2 linked regions of the Agarilytica rhodophyticola genome follow. The protein of the gene in region 1 interacts with the protein of each later gene in a pairwise test. Links are inferred from orthologs where the notes say so. Each region holds a gene or a part of one and is shown on either strand. Other genes may lie near its edges. The genes, in order: nth and aceE.

Region 1 (9,264 bases):
AATAGATAAAGAATCTATCAGTGCGTATTCTTTAGACTGAAACATTTATCAACTGCTTACTAACCGGTTCTAAATCTAATCTCAGAGCTTTAGCTAATGCGTACAAAGTACGTTTTCCCCAAGACCAGCTTCTAATAGGTATGCGTCATCGAACGCTTTAGTTTAGAATGCACCCCCAATTAACAACGACACATTCCTTGGATCGCGCGATGACCGTTAGTATTAAAACGCCCGAAGAAATACAAAAAATGCGAGTGGCAGGCAGAAAAGCCGCTGAAGTTTTAGAAATGATTGAGCCTTATGTAAAGCCTGGGGTGACGACAGCTGAACTTGACCGAATCTGCCATGACTACATTGTGGATGTGCAAAAAGCTATCCCTGCTCCACTCAACTATAAAGGGTTTCCAAAGTCTATCTGTACATCGGTTAATCAAGTAGTGTGCCACGGTATTCCATCAGAAAAGAAAATATTGAAAGAAGGCGACCTAGTGAATATCGATGTCACCGTTATCTATGATGGCTACCACGGCGATACCAGTAAAATGTTTTATGTTGGCAAAGTCGCACCGCATGCTCATAGACTGACGAAAATAACACAAGAGTGTCTATATAAAGCCATAGAGCTGGTAAAACCCGGCACTCAGCTAGGAGATATCGGCCATGTAATTCAAACCTACGCTGAAAAAAACCACTATTCTGTAGTCCGCGACTACTGCGGTCATGGCATTGGTAAGGTTTTTCACGAGGAACCTCAGGTACTCCACTATGGCAAACGAAATACAGGTATGGCATTGCAAGAAGGCATGACTTTTACCATTGAGCCGATGATTAACGCAGGTAAGGCACAAACAAAGCTTAAAGGTGATCAATGGACAGTGGAGACACGCGATGGTCGTCTATCAGCTCAGTGGGAACATACCCTTGCGGTGACCTCTGATGGCGTAGAAGTATTAACAGCACGTAAAGAAGAAGCATTCTAAACAATGGCGGCCAGAAAATATCCCGAGTTTCCATGCCAACCCCTTTGCTTTAATCAAGAAAGGTTTCGATCAGATCTTGCGGTTAAGCCGGTAATAACTGTTTTTAAAGATGCTATTGCCGGTGTTAACAAACACCTAGCCGATCGCTTTTACCAAGAAGAAGCCATTCGATACCTAATATATGAACGCTCAGCGTTTATTGATTTGATTCTGCACTACGCTTGGCATCATTCATTTGAATTAAACACGGATATTTCTCTGATCGCAGTGGGAGGCTATGGCCGAGGAGAACTTCACCCTCATTCTGATATTGATATCCTAATTCTCTTGGATAACAAAGCGGGCAAAAAATACGATGAGGACTTACAAGCATTCGTCACTTTTCTTTGGGACATTGGCCTTGAAATCGGCAGCAGTGTTAGGACAGTTAAAGAGTGCGCCAAGATAGCAAGTAACGATATTACCGTCGCCACTAACCTTATAGAATCTCGTACTATCGCAGGCAATAATAAATTGCTGCAAGAGCTTAACACTTTAATTTCACCCAAAAAAATCTGGAAGCCGCGAGATTTTTTCAAAGCCAAATGGGAAGAACAAACAACACGCCATCAAAAATACGAAGGCAGTGAAAACGACCTAGAGCCCAATGTTAAAAACTCCCCAGGTGGCTTACGTGATATACAAATGATTACGTGGGTAGCGAAACGCTATTTTGGCGTCAAAACGCTGCGCCAATTAGAAGGTAAGGGATTTTTTACCGAACATGAATTTGCTGTTTTTAGATCGGGTGAGGAGTTTCTCTGGAAAGTGCGCTATGGGCTGCACTTGCTTGCGGGACGTTCAGATGAGCGCCTACTGTTTGAACATCAACGGGAACTAGCAAAAATCTTTGGTTACCAGGATTCAGATAAGGGCTTAGCAGTAGAGCAGTTTATGTACGAATACTATCGTACTGTGACCGCCTTGCGCGGGCTCAACGATGTACTGCTACATTACCTCGCAGATGTGATTAATGGCCCATCCTTCAGAACCAAGATAAAACCTATTAACGAGCGCTTTCAACTGCGTAATAACTATATTGAGGTTACCAGCGACGATGTTTTCGATAAGCATCCAAGCGCTCTGCTAGAAATCTTTGTATTGATGGGAGATGCCCCTAACATCGCAGGGGTTACAGCATCGACTATACGTCTGATCCGGGACAAGCGCTGGCTTATCGATGACGAGTTTCGTGCCAACAGCGAAAACAAAAAAATGTTCATGGCCATATTTTCCATCGAATATGGCTTTGTCACCCAACTGACTCGAATGAAGCGTTATGGGGTATTGGGTCGCTATTTACCAGCGTTTGGTAAAATTACGGGCCAGATGCAGCATGACTTATTCCACCGCTATACCGTGGACGCGCACACCCTGTTGGTGATAAAGAATATGCGTCGCTTTACTTTACCGGAAGAAGAAAAGCGCTTCCCAGTGGCAGCACATGTTATCAATAATTTACCAAAGCCTGAACTGCTCTATATCGCCGGTCTATTTCATGATATTGGTAAAGGGCGTGGCGGCGACCATTCGTTGTTGGGTGCTCAGGATGCCAAAGAATTTTGCGAGTCTCATGGCCTGTCTCGGCGAGAAACACGCCTTGTCACTTGGCTAGTAGAAAAGCATTTGCTGATGTCTTACGTTTCCCAAAAGCAAGATATCTCGGACCCGGAGGTTATTCAAAACTTTGCCACCCAAGTAGGCGATCAATTACATCTAGACTACCTTTACGCCCTCACTGTAGCCGATATGTGCGGCACCAATCCAGATATATGGAACAGTTGGCGTGCATCTTTGATGCATCAGCTTTATAGCGAAACCAAGCGCGCTATGCGCAAAGGCCTTGAAAATACCGTCGATATACAAGAATTGATCGAAGAAACCCAACATCAAGCCATTATGAAGCTGAACGATAAGAATATTTCCCAGCAGCAAGCGATGGCTCTCTGGCAAGGAATGGGAGACGAGTACTTTGTTCGCGAGAGTCACTGGGATATCGCCTGGCAAACCGAAGCCTTGATTAACCACAATACTGATCAGCCTCTAGTGCTCGTTCGAGAAACGGCGAACAAAAGGTTTACTAACGCCACCGAAATATTTTTATATGTAAAAGATGCGCAACATGTATTTGTTGCGGCGGCCACTTGTCTCGCGCAACTATCCCTTAACATTCAAGATGCAAGGATTTACACATCGAGCACAGGTTATACCCTCGATACTTTTTATGTGCTCGATGAAAACTTTAATCCTCTCGGCGATAATCATGACGTGTTTGAAAAAATTTCTAACGCATTGTTAGAAGAATTGCGTCTGGTGGGGGAGTATTCTGATATCGCGGAACGCAGAACGCCAAGACAGTTAAAACAATTAGCCACACCAACACGAACAAGTATCTCGAATAATCTCAGTAAAAATTGCACGGTGCTAGAAGTTATCAGTCCGGATCGCCCAGGACTACTAGCAACTATTGCACAAATCTTTATGGACTTCGATATCAATATGCAAAATGCAAAGATTTCAACCTTAGGGGAACGAGTGGAAGACGTGTTTTTTATTACCAGCAGAGATGGTAATCCCCTAGGCGATGCACAGCTATGTATGGATTTGCAAGACGAAATTTGTCGTCGCTTGGATAGCCAAATCAAACAAGAACTTAATGAAGCGTAAACTCACTTTTTAATTAACCTGGCAGGCAAATATGCCGGGTTAATCGTTTGGGTAATTTATTAAAAATATGAATCCACATCTTGAGCAATTGCAACCTTATCCTTTTGAAAAACTACTTAAATTAAAACAAGGTATAGCACCTCCGGCAGATAAACCTCATATCGCCTTATCCATTGGTGAACCAAAGCATAATCCTCCAGAATTTGTATTGGACGAAGTCCGCGATCAATTGCATACCATTAGCAACTACCCGGTTACTAAAGGTACTGATGAATTGCGACAGGCTATGGCACATTGGATAACTCACCGTTTTGGGCTAAAACAAGGCTCTATCGATGATCAACATAATATTATCCCCGTCAATGGCACTCGCGAAGCTTTATTTGCTTTTACACAAGTAGTAGTCAATGCACAAACCCCAGGGGGAAAAGTATTGATGCCTAACCCCTTTTATCAAATTTATGAAGGAGCAGCTTTAATCGCAGGGGCAGAACCTTTTTTTATCAACTGTCCAGAGCACACAAACTATCTACCTGACTTTGCCAATGTGCCTGAAGAAGTTTGGCAACAATGCCAGCTCTTATTCATATGCACTCCTGGTAATCCGACTGGAACGGTACTTTGCGTAGAAAAATTATGTGAGCTGATTGCTCTTGCTGACAAATATGATTTTATTATCGCTAGTGATGAATGTTATTCAGAGCTTTATTTTGACGAAGCCGCTCCGCCGCCGGGATTATTACAAGCCTGCGCTCACCTGGGACGAGACGACTACCAGCGCTGCGTGGTCTTTCATAGTTTATCCAAACGCTCGAATCTTCCGGGGTTACGCTCGGGTTTTGTTGCTGGTGATCAAGCCATTATAAAAAAATTCTTACACTACCGAACCTATCACGGTTGCGCTATGCCAGTGTTCGCACAAAAAGCGAGTATTAAAGCTTGGCAGGACGAGCAACACGTTGCCAATAACCGCCAGTTTTACCGCGAAAAATTTGCTGCAGTCATCGAGCTTTTACAGGATTCGATTGAGGTACTACGACCAGATGCAGGCTTTTACCTTTGGCTAAAAACCCCTATAGATGATCAGGATTTTGCTAGAGAGTTGTTTGCCCAGCAAAATATCACCGTATTACCTGGTACATACTTAGCTAGAGATACCCAAGCAGGAAACCCCGGTAAAGGACATGTAAGAATGGCCTTAGTTGCCCCAATAGAAGAATGTATTGAAGCGGCTCATAGAATTAAAGCCTTTTTACAAGATTCTGTTGCTACAAAATGACTAACTCAATAAAAGTTAATTACCTTCACCAAGATTAATATGCTAAAACAAGAACGCGTTGACTATATTTTAAAGGAACTTAAAAGGCGTTATCCTAAGCCACCTGTTCCTTTAGATCACAAAGATGAGTACACACTATTAGTAGCCGTGCTTTTATCTGCACAATGTACCGATGAGCGAGTCAACAAGGTAACACCTCACCTTTGGCAGCTAGCGGATAATCCTTTTGACATGGCGCCTCAGCCGGTAGAAAAAATTAAAGAAATTATCCGCCCTTGTGGTCTATCGCCACAAAAATCGAAAGCCATAAAGAACCTTTCGCAGATATTGATCGATAAATATGACGGCGTCGTGCCACAAAACATGGATGCTTTAGAGGAGTTGCCTGGTGTCGGTCACAAAACTGCCGGGGTGGTCATGTCGCAAGCCTTTGGCGTACCCGCATTTCCTGTGGATACACATATTCACCGGCTGGCCCAGCGCTGGGGGTTAACCAACGGTAAAAGTGTCAGTCAAACAGAGAAGGATCTTAAACGCCTGTTTCCCAAAGAGAGTTGGAATGATCTTCATCTACAAATTATTTACTACGCAAGAGAGTTCTGCACAGCAAGAGGATGTGACGGAACCGTCTGCCCTGTCTGCACAACCTGTTATCCAAATCGTAAGAAACCTAAGATTACACAAAAAGCCTAGGGCCGAAAGGCCCTTACCAGAAACCATACAAGGTGGCGTCAAGACAGTAAGGCCGGTTAACAGGTCCTAGGCTCTCTGTTAAACTTGACGCCCCATTTTTTGTAAAAAACTCTATGGCATGACTACCCTATTCGGCATTAAAAACTGCGACACTGTCAAAAAAGCACGTAAATGGCTAGACACAAACCAACATAGCTTTGATTTTCATGATTTTAGAATTGACGGCTTAGACGAAGAAAAGATTACTCACTGGCTTTCTTACATAGAGCCAGCCGTATTAGTGAATCGACGCAGCACCACATGGAAACAACTCAGTGATGCTGAAAAATCATATTTTGAAGGCGATACCCTAGGGCAAGAAGCTAAACAAATCCTTCTGCAGCAACCAACGCTACTTAAACGTCCCATCTTGGAGAAAGGTGAAGATGTTTATGTAGGTTTTAAAGAACAACACTATTCAAGTATTTTTAGTTGAGGACTATTCATGACAACACTTTACAGCGTGGGCTTTGGTGTCGGCACAGAAAATAAAAGCGGCGATCTCATCGAGGTATTCTATCCACAGCCATTATTAAATCCTTCAGCTAATATAGTACAAGCACTTGGCAAGGTATTAGACTATCAGAGCGGCAACACTGTTATTGCACTGACTTCAGATAATACTCAGGCCCTCGGCGACGAACTAAAAAACGATGAGCCAGAATTTGCCTCATTAATCGCAAGTTTATCGGTGAGCAAAAAACCGTTGGTTGCCACTATTTTAGAAAAGGACGAAGCGCCTCAGACTGTAGCTGAAGCCTATCTTAAACTGCACTTACTTTCCCATCGTTTGGTTAAGCCTCATGAAACAAACTTAAGTGGCGTGTTTGGGGTGTTACCAAACTTGGCTTGGACAAACGATGGCGCAATCGACATAGCAGAGTTGCCAGAACGTCAACTACAAGCTCGCTTGGAAGGCCGCACACTCAGCGTTAGCTGTGTCGATAAATTTCCAAAAATGACCGATTATGTAGTACCTAAAGGAGTGCGTATTGCCCATACTGCTCGAGTTCGCCTAGGCGCTTACTTAGGTGAAGGCACCACCATAATGCACGAAGGGTTTGTCAACTTTAATGCTGGAACCATGGGCACTAGTATGGTGGAAGGCCGTATTTCTGCAGGAGTGATTGTCGGTGATGGCTCCGACCTTGGCGGCGGCTGTTCGACCATGGGCACACTATCTGGCGGTGGTGATATTATCATTTCCGTAGGCAAGAACTGCTTGCTAGGTGCTAATGCAGGGGTCGGTATTCCATTAGGCGACGGCTGTACCGTCGAAGCGGGTCTCTATATTACTGCCGGGACGAAAGTCATCTTGTTAAACGACCAAAACCTAGTAGTGGAGACAGTGAAAGCTCGCGATTTGGCAGGTAAGTCAGACTTATTATTCCGGCGCAACTCCATTAGCGGTGCTGTTGAGTGTAAAACAAACAAAAGTACGATTGCACTAAACCAGGAATTACACGCGAATAACTAATGAGTAATCAAGAAATCACCCCCACACTAGAGCTTGCCTGCGAGCTAATAAGCCGCCCATCTGTTACGCCAGAGGATCACGGCTGCCAAGAAATTATGCTCTCTCGCTTACAAGCCATAGGTTTCCATGTCACCAAGTTGCGCTTTGATGATGTGGACAATTTCTGGGCAATACGAGGTAGTGAAGGCCCTATTCTCGCCTTTGCTGGCCATACTGATGTGGTGCCCGTTGGCGATGTTAATAAATGGCAAAGCCAACCTTTCTTTCCCGTTTTTAAAGATGGCATGTTATATGGTCGCGGTGCGGCAGATATGAAAGGTAGCCTTGCGGCGATGATCACTGCCTGTGAGCGTTTTATTGAACACCATGCAGATCATCGCGGCCGTATTGCTTTTTTAATCACATCAGATGAAGAAGGCCCCGCTAAAAACGGGACTGTTAAAGTTGTCGAATGGCTGGAGCAACACAATACTAAAATTGACTGGTGTATTGTCGGCGAACCCTCAAGCACAGCGGCAGTTGGTGACACCGTTAAAAATGGTAGGCGAGGTTCCCTCGGCGCAGAGTTAACTGTCAAAGGAAAACAAGGACATGTGGCCTACCCTCATTTAGCGAAAAACCCTATCCACGCGGTGTCTTCAGCCCTAGCCGAGCTGGCAGCAACTCAGTGGGATAATGGCAATGACTTCTTCCCTGCCACCAGCTTCCAGGTGTCTAATTTCAATAGCGGTACTGGCGCTACCAACGTTATCCCTGGTACAGCCGAGATTATATTTAATTTTCGCTTCTCCACCGAAGTCACACAGCAACAGCTGCAAACACGAACGGAAGAGATTCTTCATCAACATGATGTGGATTTTGATTTAGAGTGGAAGTTATCGGGCCAACCATTTCTCACAGCCAAAGGCGAGCTTGTGGAATCAGCTGTGCAAGCGATTCGAGAAATCTGCCAAATTGAGACCGAGCTTTCTACTGCCGGTGGCACCTCAGACGGGAGATTTATTGCTCCAACAGGTGCGCAAGTGCTGGAGTTAGGGCCCGTCAATGCTACGATCCACCAAGTGAACGAATGTGTAAAAGCTGAAGATCTCAATACTCTCAGTGATATATATGAAAATATCTTGCAGAGGATGTTGGTAAACAGGTAGTTAACATGGCCCTAACCCACTTAAATAAAGATGGTGAAGCCCACATGGTAGATGTGGGCAATAAAGCGATTACTCGACGATCAGCGACAGCGCGTAGCTATGTGGAAATGCAAACAAACACGCTGGCACTGATACAGTCGGGTGATAACAAAAAAGGAGATGTCTTCGCTGTTGCCAGAATAGCAGGTATTCAGGCTGCAAAAAAATGCGCAGATTTAATTCCTCTTTGCCACCCACTCATGCTCAGTAAAATCGCTGTAGAACTGGTAGCCGAACCTGAAAATAAGCGCGTCAAAATTGAAGCTACCTGCACGCTCGATGGTAAAACTGGTGTTGAGATGGAAGCTTTAACAGCAGCCTCTGTTGCTGCCTTAACTATTTATGATATGTGCAAAGCGGTAGATAAAGGTATGGTTATTTCATCGACCCAGCTTATTACCAAGACAGGCGGTAAGTCTGGTGATTTTCATTATCAAGAATGAAATTACAATAGTGATGTTATGAAGAGTAATATTCAGGTTTTATACTTCGCCTCTCTGGGCGAAAAACTGCAGCGTGACGAAGAAAAGTTAACACTCAAGATAGACAATAATTTTAACGTGCGTGCATTAAAAGACTATCTCTGCGAACGTGGGGAAATTTGGCAACAGCAACTGAATTCAGCCAATATAAGCTGCGCAGTAAATCAAACCATCAGTGACGACAAGACTATAATTAAGGCTAACGACGAGATTGCTTTTTTCCCGCCAGTAACCGGTGGTTAATAAAATGCAAGCAAAACCCCGCTTTTGCGTTAAGCATTTTAATGGCAACATTTGCGTAAAGGCAGGAAGCCTTTACGCAAATAATACTAAAGAGAAGAAGCCCGTATGATATCTATTCAACAACACGACTTTGATATTGCTGAGGAATATGATTCGCTATTACACAAAAATAGCACCG
Region 2 (9,587 bases), 2.4 Mb from region 1 along the record:
CACCGGCGCTATCTACGTGATTAGTGCCTAAAGAAGCATCAAAAATACTATCGCCAAAAACGAAACTACCATTACTAATACCACCGATAGACACGTCACTATCAGCGGCGATATATCCTAAGTCAATGGATTCGAGACTAACTTCCGTATCGAAATCTAGTACCAGGAAATCATAATCGAAACCAAAGTTATCGATGGTGTGAGAAAGACCTCGCCTTTCAATCCCAACCAAGCCATTCCACAACCCTACTCTTGCGCGGGAAAAACTCGAAAAGGGAGCAAAGCGGTCACCACCAGAAGATAAGCCAGAGATACTAAGGTTGATACCATCCACTTCATAGTTAAAGGCACGCGCATAATCACCTCGCGCCCGATCGGCGGAGATAGGATCAATTAAGTCAAAGTCAACAGTGACAGCCTGCGTCTGTACAACAAAAAGCATAGCAAAAACTGCCAACCAACCTTTATATGCCATCGATATCTACCTAAAAAACACTCGTTTAATCTTTTAACGTTATAAAAACATTTACTAAGACTTACAAATGCATATGGCATGCCAAAAAGAAAAACTTCATATAAATCAAGGCAGAATAGAAAATAAAAGCGACATGAAAAAATTATAGGCGCCCATCTGTATATTTTGCCGACAGCGCAAACAACGTGGCTCAAGGTAAGCGTTAAGAGATCGAATAAGAGCAGCTTAAACATTTTTCAACATGAAGATCTAATTTACAGCCACTTTTTATACACCGAGATAAGGCTTCCACATTTTGCCATATTCCGTCACTGGCCTGCCCTTTTACGTCCATTGGAAGGTCTTAATCCTCCTGTTTAATACACACCATAGCAGCAACACAGCGATATCAAACAAATTAACAATTAAGAGAGACAACCATGAAAACAATGACTTTTATCTCAGCACTAGCCCTAACATCAGCGCTTACCGTTCCCGCTGCACAAGCCGCATCAAAAACAGTTAAAGATGTTGAAAGAGCAGCAACATTCTCAACAGCAGCAGTTGTCGGTGGCATTGCTGGGGGGCCAGTAGGACTTGTTCTCGGAGCACTTGGCGGAGCTTATCTAGCAGAAAAAAGTAAAACGGCGGATATACAGATGGAAGCAGCAAATCACAATATCAAACAACTAGAACAGAAAATAGATCGACAACAGCACGAAGTTGCCAGCCTTGAGAGCCGAGTCGCTAAGAAATTAGAATTTCAAGTGATGTTTCCTACGGGCGGTGATGAAATCTCATTCCAAGATAGCCAACGTATTTCTTCTTTGGTGGGTTATCTGAAAGAAAACCCCGAATTACACGTGCGTCTAGATGGCCATGCAGACCCCAGAGGCACAGATGAGTACAACAATGTTTTATCCGCCGAACGGGCCAAAGCTGTAGCCACTGCCCTAACTGATGAAGGCATTGCAGAAGATCGTATAGAAGTTCACTCACACGGCTCTCAATTTGCCATTTCGGCCATGCCTAACCTAGATCAACACGCCTTTCAAAGACGAGTGAAAATCGAAGTGTATAACAAAGATCAAGAGCAGTTTGCGGCGGCTAACTAACGAATACAAGGACTCAGGAAAGCGACACCCACAGGAATGTGAGACAAGGACGTTGAAAGAGGGACATTACAAGACGGAATTTCGGCCAGTAAGTACACCATCCTGAGAGTTAGCCCAACATATGTTGGGCTTTTTTTATCCGCAAAATGGTGCTCAAAAGAAAAGCTTACAATGACAAGCGACGAATGTCTGAGAGTAAGGACACTAGATAAGTAAAGAAACGCCCAGCATCTGCGCCGTTAATCGCACGGTGGTCATAAGACAAAGATAGAGGTAGCATTTGGCGGGGAGTAAAGTCCTTACCATTCCATACAGGCTGCATCGAAGCTTTAGAAACTCCAAGAATAGCCACTTCCGGTGCATTAACGATAGGGGTAAAACCTGTTCCACCTATTGCACCCAAGCTAGAAATAGTAAAGCAGCCGCCTTGCATTTCATTTGGCATCAGTTTGCCATCACGTGCTTTCTTAGCCAGCGCGTTGGATTCTTCCGCCAATTGGAATAGACCTTTTTTATCCACATCTTTGACCACGGGAACCATCAAGCCATTTGGCGTCGCCACAGCGATACCGATATGAACATATTTCTTCTTAACAATATGCTCACCGTCAGCGTGCAATGAAACGTTAAAACTCTCTTCGTGCTTCAGAGCAGCAGCACATGCTTTTAACAAGAAAGGTAAAGGTGTTAACTTCACTCCTGCCTTTTCTGCCTCAGCTTTCATGCCTTTGCGGAAAGCTTCCATATCGGTGATATCGGCATCGTCAAACTGCGTTACATGAGGCACATTCAACCAGCTACGCAGCATATTAGCGGCTGTAACCTTATGAATTTTACTCATTTTAACGGTTTCAACTTCACCAAATTTGGCAAAATCTATTTCTGGAATAGCAGGAATGCCTGTGCCGCTGGTTAGGCTTGCGCCTGCACTAGCAGCCGGTTTTCTAGTCATGACACCTTTAACGAAAGCTTTAACATCATCCTTGGAGATACGACCTCGCGCTCCCGTCGCTTGTACTTCTCCCAAGTTTACCCCCAGCTGGCGGGCAAGCTTACGCACTGCCGGACCGGCATAAACTGAGCTGCCTGAGCTTTCAATATCTTGTGGCAGCAACTGATTAGTCGTCTGGGGTTTTGCCGGTTTTTTAGCTGGTGCTGGCGCTGAGACAGGCTCTGGTTCAGCGGGTGCAGCTTGCTCTTGGACAACCGGTGCAGCACCGGCAACTTCCAGGGTTAACACGGCCGTGCCTTCGGATGCTTTATCGCCCTCTTTAATAGCAAGCTTAGTCACCTTACCAGAGGCAGGTGCGGGTACTTCCATTGAGGCTTTATCACTCTCTAAAACAATAATGGAATCGCCTTCACTCACTTCATCGCCAACAGCAACGCAGACTTCGATCACATCCACGTCCTCTGCACCACCAATATCAGGCACACTAACATCCATAGAAGCTGATGCACCTGAGGGCGCAGCGGCAACAGGTGCAGGAGCACTATCCGCCGCAGGTGCTGGCGCTACAGTGCCACCACCTTGAGTTTCCAATACCAATACTGCATCGCCTTCAGAAACTTTCATTCCTTCTTTCAATGCAATACTTACCACTTTACCGCCCGTTGGAGCAGGCACTTCCATGGAAGCTTTATCACTCTCAAGTACGATAATAGAATCGCCCTCGGCAACGGTATCGCCAATGGCAACACATATTTCGATCACGTCCACACCTTCGGCACCGCCTATATCAGGCACTGCTACAGGTGTTTGCTCAGTGGCGCTAGAAGCTGCCGCCGGAGCACTTTCGACAGGCGCGGCTTGAGTTGCAGGAGCCGCATCTTCAGCACCACCTACTTCAATTTCTAACACCGCTGAGCCTTCTGATACCTGATCACCTTCTTTAACAAGAACATTGATCACTTTACCTGCAACCGGCGACGGAATATCCATCGATGCTTTATCCGATTCCAAAGTAATTAGAGGATCATCAACCGCTATCACATCTCCAGGTGCGACCGAAATCTCGATTACATCTACATTTTCCGCCCCGCCAATATCGGGTACAGGGACTGTTTGCTTAGCCACTGAAAAATTCTCCTAGTAAGTTAACAGGTCGTTGGATCGGTTTTTTCTGAGTCGATGCCATATTTTTTAAGCGCTTCGGCAACGTCTTTACTGTCTATCTTGCCTTCATCAGCAAGAGCCTTGAGTGCAGCAACAGTAACAAAGTAGCGATCCACCTCAAAGAATTTACGTAGTTTTGAGCGCGTGTCACTGCGGCCAAACCCGTCAGTTCCTAAGACAGAATAATTACCTGGAATATAGGCACGCAATTGTTCTGCATAGCTCTTCATATAATCGGTAGAAATGATGAAAGGACCATCACTAGATTCCAATTGCTCAGTAATATACGCTTTGCGTGGTGTTTGGGTTGGATTGAGTAAATTCCAACGAGACGCACGCTGACCATCGCGAGCCAGCTCATTAACACTGGTAACACTCCATATATCGGACTCAACACCCCAATCTTCTCGCAATAACTCCGCGGCGGCTTCCACTTCACGCAAAATCGTACCGGCACCCATCAACTGTACACGTTTTTTCTTAGTGCTTTTCTTACCAGCCTTCAATTGATAGATACCTTTAATAATGCCTTCTTCGGCACCAATAGGCATATCGGGATGCTGATAGTTTTCATTCATAGTAGTGATGTAATAAAAACAATTTTCCTTGTCTTCATACATACGACGCAAACCATCCTGAATAATCACTGCCAATTCGAAACCATAAGTGGGATCGTAAGAGTGACAATTAGGAATAGTATTAGCCATTAAATGACTGTGGCCATCTTGGTGCTGCAGACCTTCACCATTTAAGGTGGTTCTACCCGAAGTTGCACCGATCAAGAAACCTCGGGCTTGAATATCTCCAGCTAGCCATGCCAAATCACCGATACGCTGAAAACCAAACATTGAATAGTATATATAAAATGGCACCATGGCCTTTTTATAAGTGCTATAGGCAGTCGCACAGGCAACCCAAGCAGACATAGCGCCAGCTTCGTTAATACCTTCTTCCAGAATTTGGCCTTTCTTATCTTCCTTGTAGTACATGATTTGATCACGATCATGTGGCGTATATTTTTGACCTTGGGAGGAATAAATGCCCAATTGCCTAAACATGCCTTCCATACCAAAGGTGCGTGCTTCATCAGGAACGATGGGCACAACACGGTCGCCCATATTTTTATCTTTCACTAAAGTGGAGATAAATCTTACAAAGGCCATGGTGGTGGATATTTCGCGATCACCGGTGGACTTCATCAATGCTTTGAAGGCATCCAGTTTAGGTATCTGTAGCGCATCGAAATCCGATACTCGAGAAGGCACATAACCACCCAGTGTTTGACGGCGGCTTTGCATATACTTCATTTCTGGGGAGTCGGGAGATGGGCGGTAATAAGGAACGTTTTTCAAGTCTTCGTCAGCAACTGGAATACCAAAGCGATCGCGGAATTTCTTCAAGCTCTCAATATCCAGCTTCTTCACAGAGTGAGTAATGTTGGCGGACTCACCTGCTGCGCCAAGACCATAGCCTTTAACTGTCTGCGCAAGAATTACAGTAGGTTGCTTTTTATGCGCCGATGCTTCTGCATATGCTGCGTAAACTTTCTGCGGGTCATGACCACCACGGTTAAGCGCCATAATTTCATCATCAGTATAATCCTTAACCAACTCTAGCAACTCAGGATACTTACCGAAGAAATGCTTACGAGTGTAGGCACCGCCATTGGCTTTATAGTTCTGCAACTCGCCATCGAGCACTTCATCCATACGTTTTTGCAGTAAGCCTGTTGTATCTTTTTGCAACAACTCATCCCAAAGACTGCCCCACAACACTTTAATAACGTTCCAGCCAGCGCCACGGAAGATCCCTTCAAGTTCCTGGACAATTTTGCCATTACCACGTACCGGACCGTCCAACCGCTGTAAATTACAGTTGATCACAAAAATCAGATTTTCAAGCTGCTCGCGTCCAGCAAGGGAAATTGCACCTAAAGTTTCAGGTTCATCACATTCACCATCCCCTAAAAACGCCCATACTTTACGGTCGCCACGGGGTAAGCCGCGGGCAGACATATAGCGCATAATGTTAGCCTGATAGATAGCTTGGATAGGACCTAGCCCCATGGATACAGTAGGAAACTGCCAGTAATCAGGCATTAGCCATGGGTGAGGATAAGAAGATAAACCACCGCCATCTACCTCACGCCTAAAGTTATCCAATTGATCCTCAGATAAACGGCCTTCAAGGAAGGAGCGCGCGTAGATACCTGGTGAAATATGGCCCTGAAAATAAATCAAGTCACCTAATTGGTCATCACTATCAGCACGGAAGAAATGGTTAAACCCTACTTCATACAACGTAGCAGAAGAAGAGAATGACGAAATGTGTCCACCCAAACCCTCATCATTATCATTTGCGCGCATTACCATCGCCATAGCATTCCAGCGCACCAAAGAGCGGATCTTGCGCTCTAAATGTTCATCCCCAGGATGACGCTTTTCAGCACTAACCGGAATAGTATTACTATAAGGTGTCGTAATAGCTGACGGTAAACCAACACCTGCTTTAGTCGCAATATTTGCTAATTGGATCAAAAGATAAGATGCACGTTCAGGTCCGTTATGACGAATTACCGATTCAAGTGCTTCTACCCACTCTTGGGTTTCTAGAGCATCAGATTCCTCTAGCATTTAGGGCCTCCTCAGTAGTGCCGCATAGAACTGTTGTACGGCGGTATTAAACGAATAAACAAAATCGTATAGAGAAATGGTATGAACCACTCCCGCATAAATAAAATTTGATGGATAATTTCGAAGGTTTCTTTCAATCGTCAATAGTGTTTTATATATGTACTCGTCTTCTGGAACCTACAATGTTTGCTTTGTTACATATGTATCTTTCTTGTTCGTACATATGCTTTTCACTAAGCATCTAAGTAATAACATCTAATGTTTTATTTAACTGTGGCCACCATTTGCAGATATTGTTGAACGCTGTGTCAAAATGATGTCTGACATATACACTCATTTAAATTGACATAATAGAGCAATAGAATTGTCACGATTCTACACACATGCAAATAAACTTTCCACCCTACTTTTTAGCTGCAACGCAGCAATTACGGGGGCTGTAGCGCAAGATGCATCATGTTACTTTCAATCGTAAGTGTAACTTAACATATGATCTTTAAATTTTTTGTAGTCTTTAATGCCTTTTGCAGAAGGGTCGAATGTTGCTGCAGGAATCTCTTTATTACTCGCCACAAAAATCATATCCGCACCATTTTTGATCAGCATATCGTCATACAATTGATCAATTTCTCCGCGGGTAATATTTTCAATCACGGCTATCAACCGTTTGCGCTCATCAAAGGAAAAATCTTTATCTAAAATACTTGCCCAATAGTGATTCGCCCATTCACCTTGATTCTTAGCCTGCTCTTTTAGCTCGATAACCAGTGCATTTTTATCCCTCGCGAAATTTTTAAATATTTCATTTTTACTATTTTTAAAAAAATCTAACATGCGCTGATAAATTTGGTATGGTGAATATTGTGGCGACTGCACTACCGCAGCAATACCCGGCACATCGCGTAAGGTATAATTGGCACTTTGTACAATATAACCAAGTTGTTGTTGTGTCCTTAATGTTTGATAAAAGGGTGATGACATCATTTGTTGTAAAATTAAAACCTTGGCTTGTTCTTCAATGGAGTCATCGCGCCCTTGTAAGTAAATTGCAGCGACACTCTCCTGTGAATCAACCACCAAAGATTTAACAAATAATGGCGCTTGAGACAAATTCACTACCTTACTCTTCTCTAACACGTGCTGATCTTTCTTTTTTAATATCTTCCTTAAGCCTGAGAAATATTTTTTGGCGTCTTTTTCACGAAAGTTACCATATACGAGAGCTTCTAACTGAGCATCATCAAATAAATTTTCAGACAGCTCAATAAAACGTTTTTTAGTCAATTTATCGAGGGCGACTTCCAAATCCTGACTCGACCAATAGGGAGAATAAAGCACAGAAGGCACATCACGAAAAACTTGTGCATAGACTTTATCGTATCGACGATTGCGTTGAATTCGCAATAACTCTTCCCGAACATCATCAAAGTAGGCATCTATCATTTTAAGCCGATATTTTTTACTGCGATTAAAGTTTCGGATCACTTTCAATACACGGCTAGACAATTCAGGTAAAGAAGCGTTATAGCCATAAAAATCTAAATCTATGCCTTTAGCTGTAGCATTTAATGAATAAGACAAACCAGCCAAAGAGGCATTGTAGCTGAGTTTATTTAGAGCATCTTTAATAATTTTTGCGAAGATATCGAGCGTTACACTCAACTCAGGGGAATGAGTTGCTGTAGGCAAGAGAAAACGAGAACTCACAAAGCCTTTTGGAATACTATAAATATTGTCATTTAAAAACCAACCCTGCACTCCATCACGCTGATAAATTAATTGCGGTATATTTTCTTTAGCTTGCGCAAAGCTCTCTTCATAAATAGTAAAATTACTCGGAACAAACGGGTTTGCTTTAGGCAAGTCCATTTGTTTTTTTAATTTTTTATAGGTGGCAACACTTGGGCCTTCAAGTGTAAGTTTGTGACTACGAAACTCAGCCTTTTTTACAGTTGAATGGTTTTCTAAATGTTGAGAGGTGTTATTAGTGATTACACGATAAGGCGCTTGATAGAATTCACTTTCTTTATCGGCAATTGTTTCGGGTGCAACAATTACGGTTAACATATTATTGACATTGAGTTCACCCAGGTAACGGCGAATAAGCACCTCATCAAATTTGTCCCAATTATAGTTGTACCAAAAAATTTTATTCGCCGTTGTCTCATGTAAATCACGAGCAAGACGGCTAACTTCTCTTATGGGATTTCCCCGTTCGCCGAAATCAAAAGACATCTTACTCAATTTAGCTAACTCTCGATAACGCCATTGGCTAATGCCATTTCTTTTTATAAGCGCAATATAGTCGAACATCAAATCGCGAATATGAGAAAGGTTATTTAAACCTTCTTTGGTTAAACGAATGGTGACATTAAAAGTCTCACCACCGTGCCACCTTACACCGCTACCGGCACTTAGAGAGCTAGCCCATCGTTCTTTTTTTAATAGCGATAGCAACGAACCCTCACCTTCGTGGCCAATAAAGTTACCAATATATTGTGTTGGCTTTTTATCTGTATGAGGTAGAGTCGATGGTATCGGGAAAGAAAATGTGACTTTGCGCAATTCCTTTTGTGGTTTGATATGCACTTCAGCCGGTAAGAAGCCATCAGCAAATAATGTATTATGAGATTGTGGCTGTGCAACATTTTTATTTTTTATAGCACTAAATTTATTCACAGCCCAGGTCTTTAATTGTACTAATTCAAAGGGTCCACTTAAAACGAGCACCATTTTATTAGCGCTGTATTGGGTATTATAAAAATCAAAAAGCTCTTTTTGTAAGCGACTAACAGGTACGCCACTCAAAGTACTGTGGTTTCCCGTAGAAAATTTAGACAAAGGGTGTCCTGGTAGCACCAATTCACGAAAAACATCCCGCTCCCGCCTAGCCTCTGACTTTAACTTAGAGGCATATTCTGAATGCACTGCATTGCGTTCGCGCGCCACATAGTCTTCCATAATAAGGGGACTGATAAAAAACTGGGCAAAACGATCCAGGCCTTGTTCAAAGCTTTTAGCATCGATATCGAAAAAGTAGTTGGTGTGCATCAAGCTGGTATAGGCATTATGTCGACCACCATGACCAGCAATAAAATCTTGGAACTCACCAACAACAGGATACTTTTCAGTTCCTAAGAAGAGCATGTGTTCCAGAAAGTGTGCCAAGCCATAACGATCTTTAGGATCATCGCCAGAGCCGACAGCGACATCCAAGGCAGCGGCAGCTTTCTCAGCTTTTACATCGGAAATAAGAAGAACTTGAAGTG

What was found.
Region 2: the proteins of nth (region 1) and aceE interact in binary tests that used the Escherichia coli proteins (3 or more experiments, as listed by UniProt). The link is inferred for Agarilytica rhodophyticola from one-to-one orthologs.

Annotation. Positions count from the first base shown.
Region 1 is NZ_CP020038.1:4,949,705-4,958,968, forward strand. The notes cover bases 3,985-6,831. They hold nth (endonuclease III), read left to right. Parts: upstream 3,985-5,004; coding sequence 5,005-5,658; downstream 5,659-6,831. Other genes in these bases: dapC (succinyldiaminopimelate transaminase), read left to right, coding at 3,985-4,965; BVC89_RS20495 (arsenate reductase), read left to right, coding at 5,777-6,133; dapD (2,3,4,5-tetrahydropyridine-2,6-dicarboxylate N-succinyltransferase), read left to right, coding at 6,143-6,831. Outside these bases: map (type I methionyl aminopeptidase), read left to right, coding at 210-980; BVC89_RS20480 ([protein-PII] uridylyltransferase), read left to right, coding at 984-3,686; more of dapC, read left to right, coding at 3,754-3,984; more of dapD, read left to right, coding at 6,832-7,174; dapE (succinyl-diaminopimelate desuccinylase), read left to right, coding at 7,189-8,322; cyclic pyranopterin monophosphate synthase MoaC, read left to right, coding at 8,328-8,804; moaD (molybdopterin converting factor subunit 1), read left to right, coding at 8,823-9,086; BVC89_RS20520 (molybdenum cofactor biosynthesis protein MoaE), read left to right, coding at 9,192-9,264. UniProt on the Escherichia coli protein: DNA repair enzyme that has both DNA N-glycosylase activity and AP-lyase activity. The DNA N-glycosylase activity releases various damaged pyrimidines from DNA by cleaving the N-glycosidic bond, leaving an AP (apurinic/apyrimidinic) site.
Region 2 is NZ_CP020038.1:2,514,243-2,523,829, reverse strand. The notes cover bases 3,467-6,636. They hold aceE (pyruvate dehydrogenase (acetyl-transferring), homodimeric type), read right to left. Parts: upstream 6,319-6,636; coding sequence 3,667-6,318; downstream 3,467-3,666. Other genes in these bases: aceF (pyruvate dehydrogenase complex dihydrolipoyllysine-residue acetyltransferase), read right to left, coding at 3,467-3,646. In the rest of the region: BVC89_RS10650 (VPLPA-CTERM sorting domain-containing protein), read right to left, coding at 1-475; BVC89_RS10645 (OmpA family protein), read left to right, coding at 895-1,569; more of aceF, read right to left, coding at 1,736-3,466; BVC89_RS10630 (insulinase family protein), read right to left, coding at 6,784-9,587. UniProt on the Escherichia coli protein: Component of the pyruvate dehydrogenase (PDH) complex, that catalyzes the overall conversion of pyruvate to acetyl-CoA and CO(2).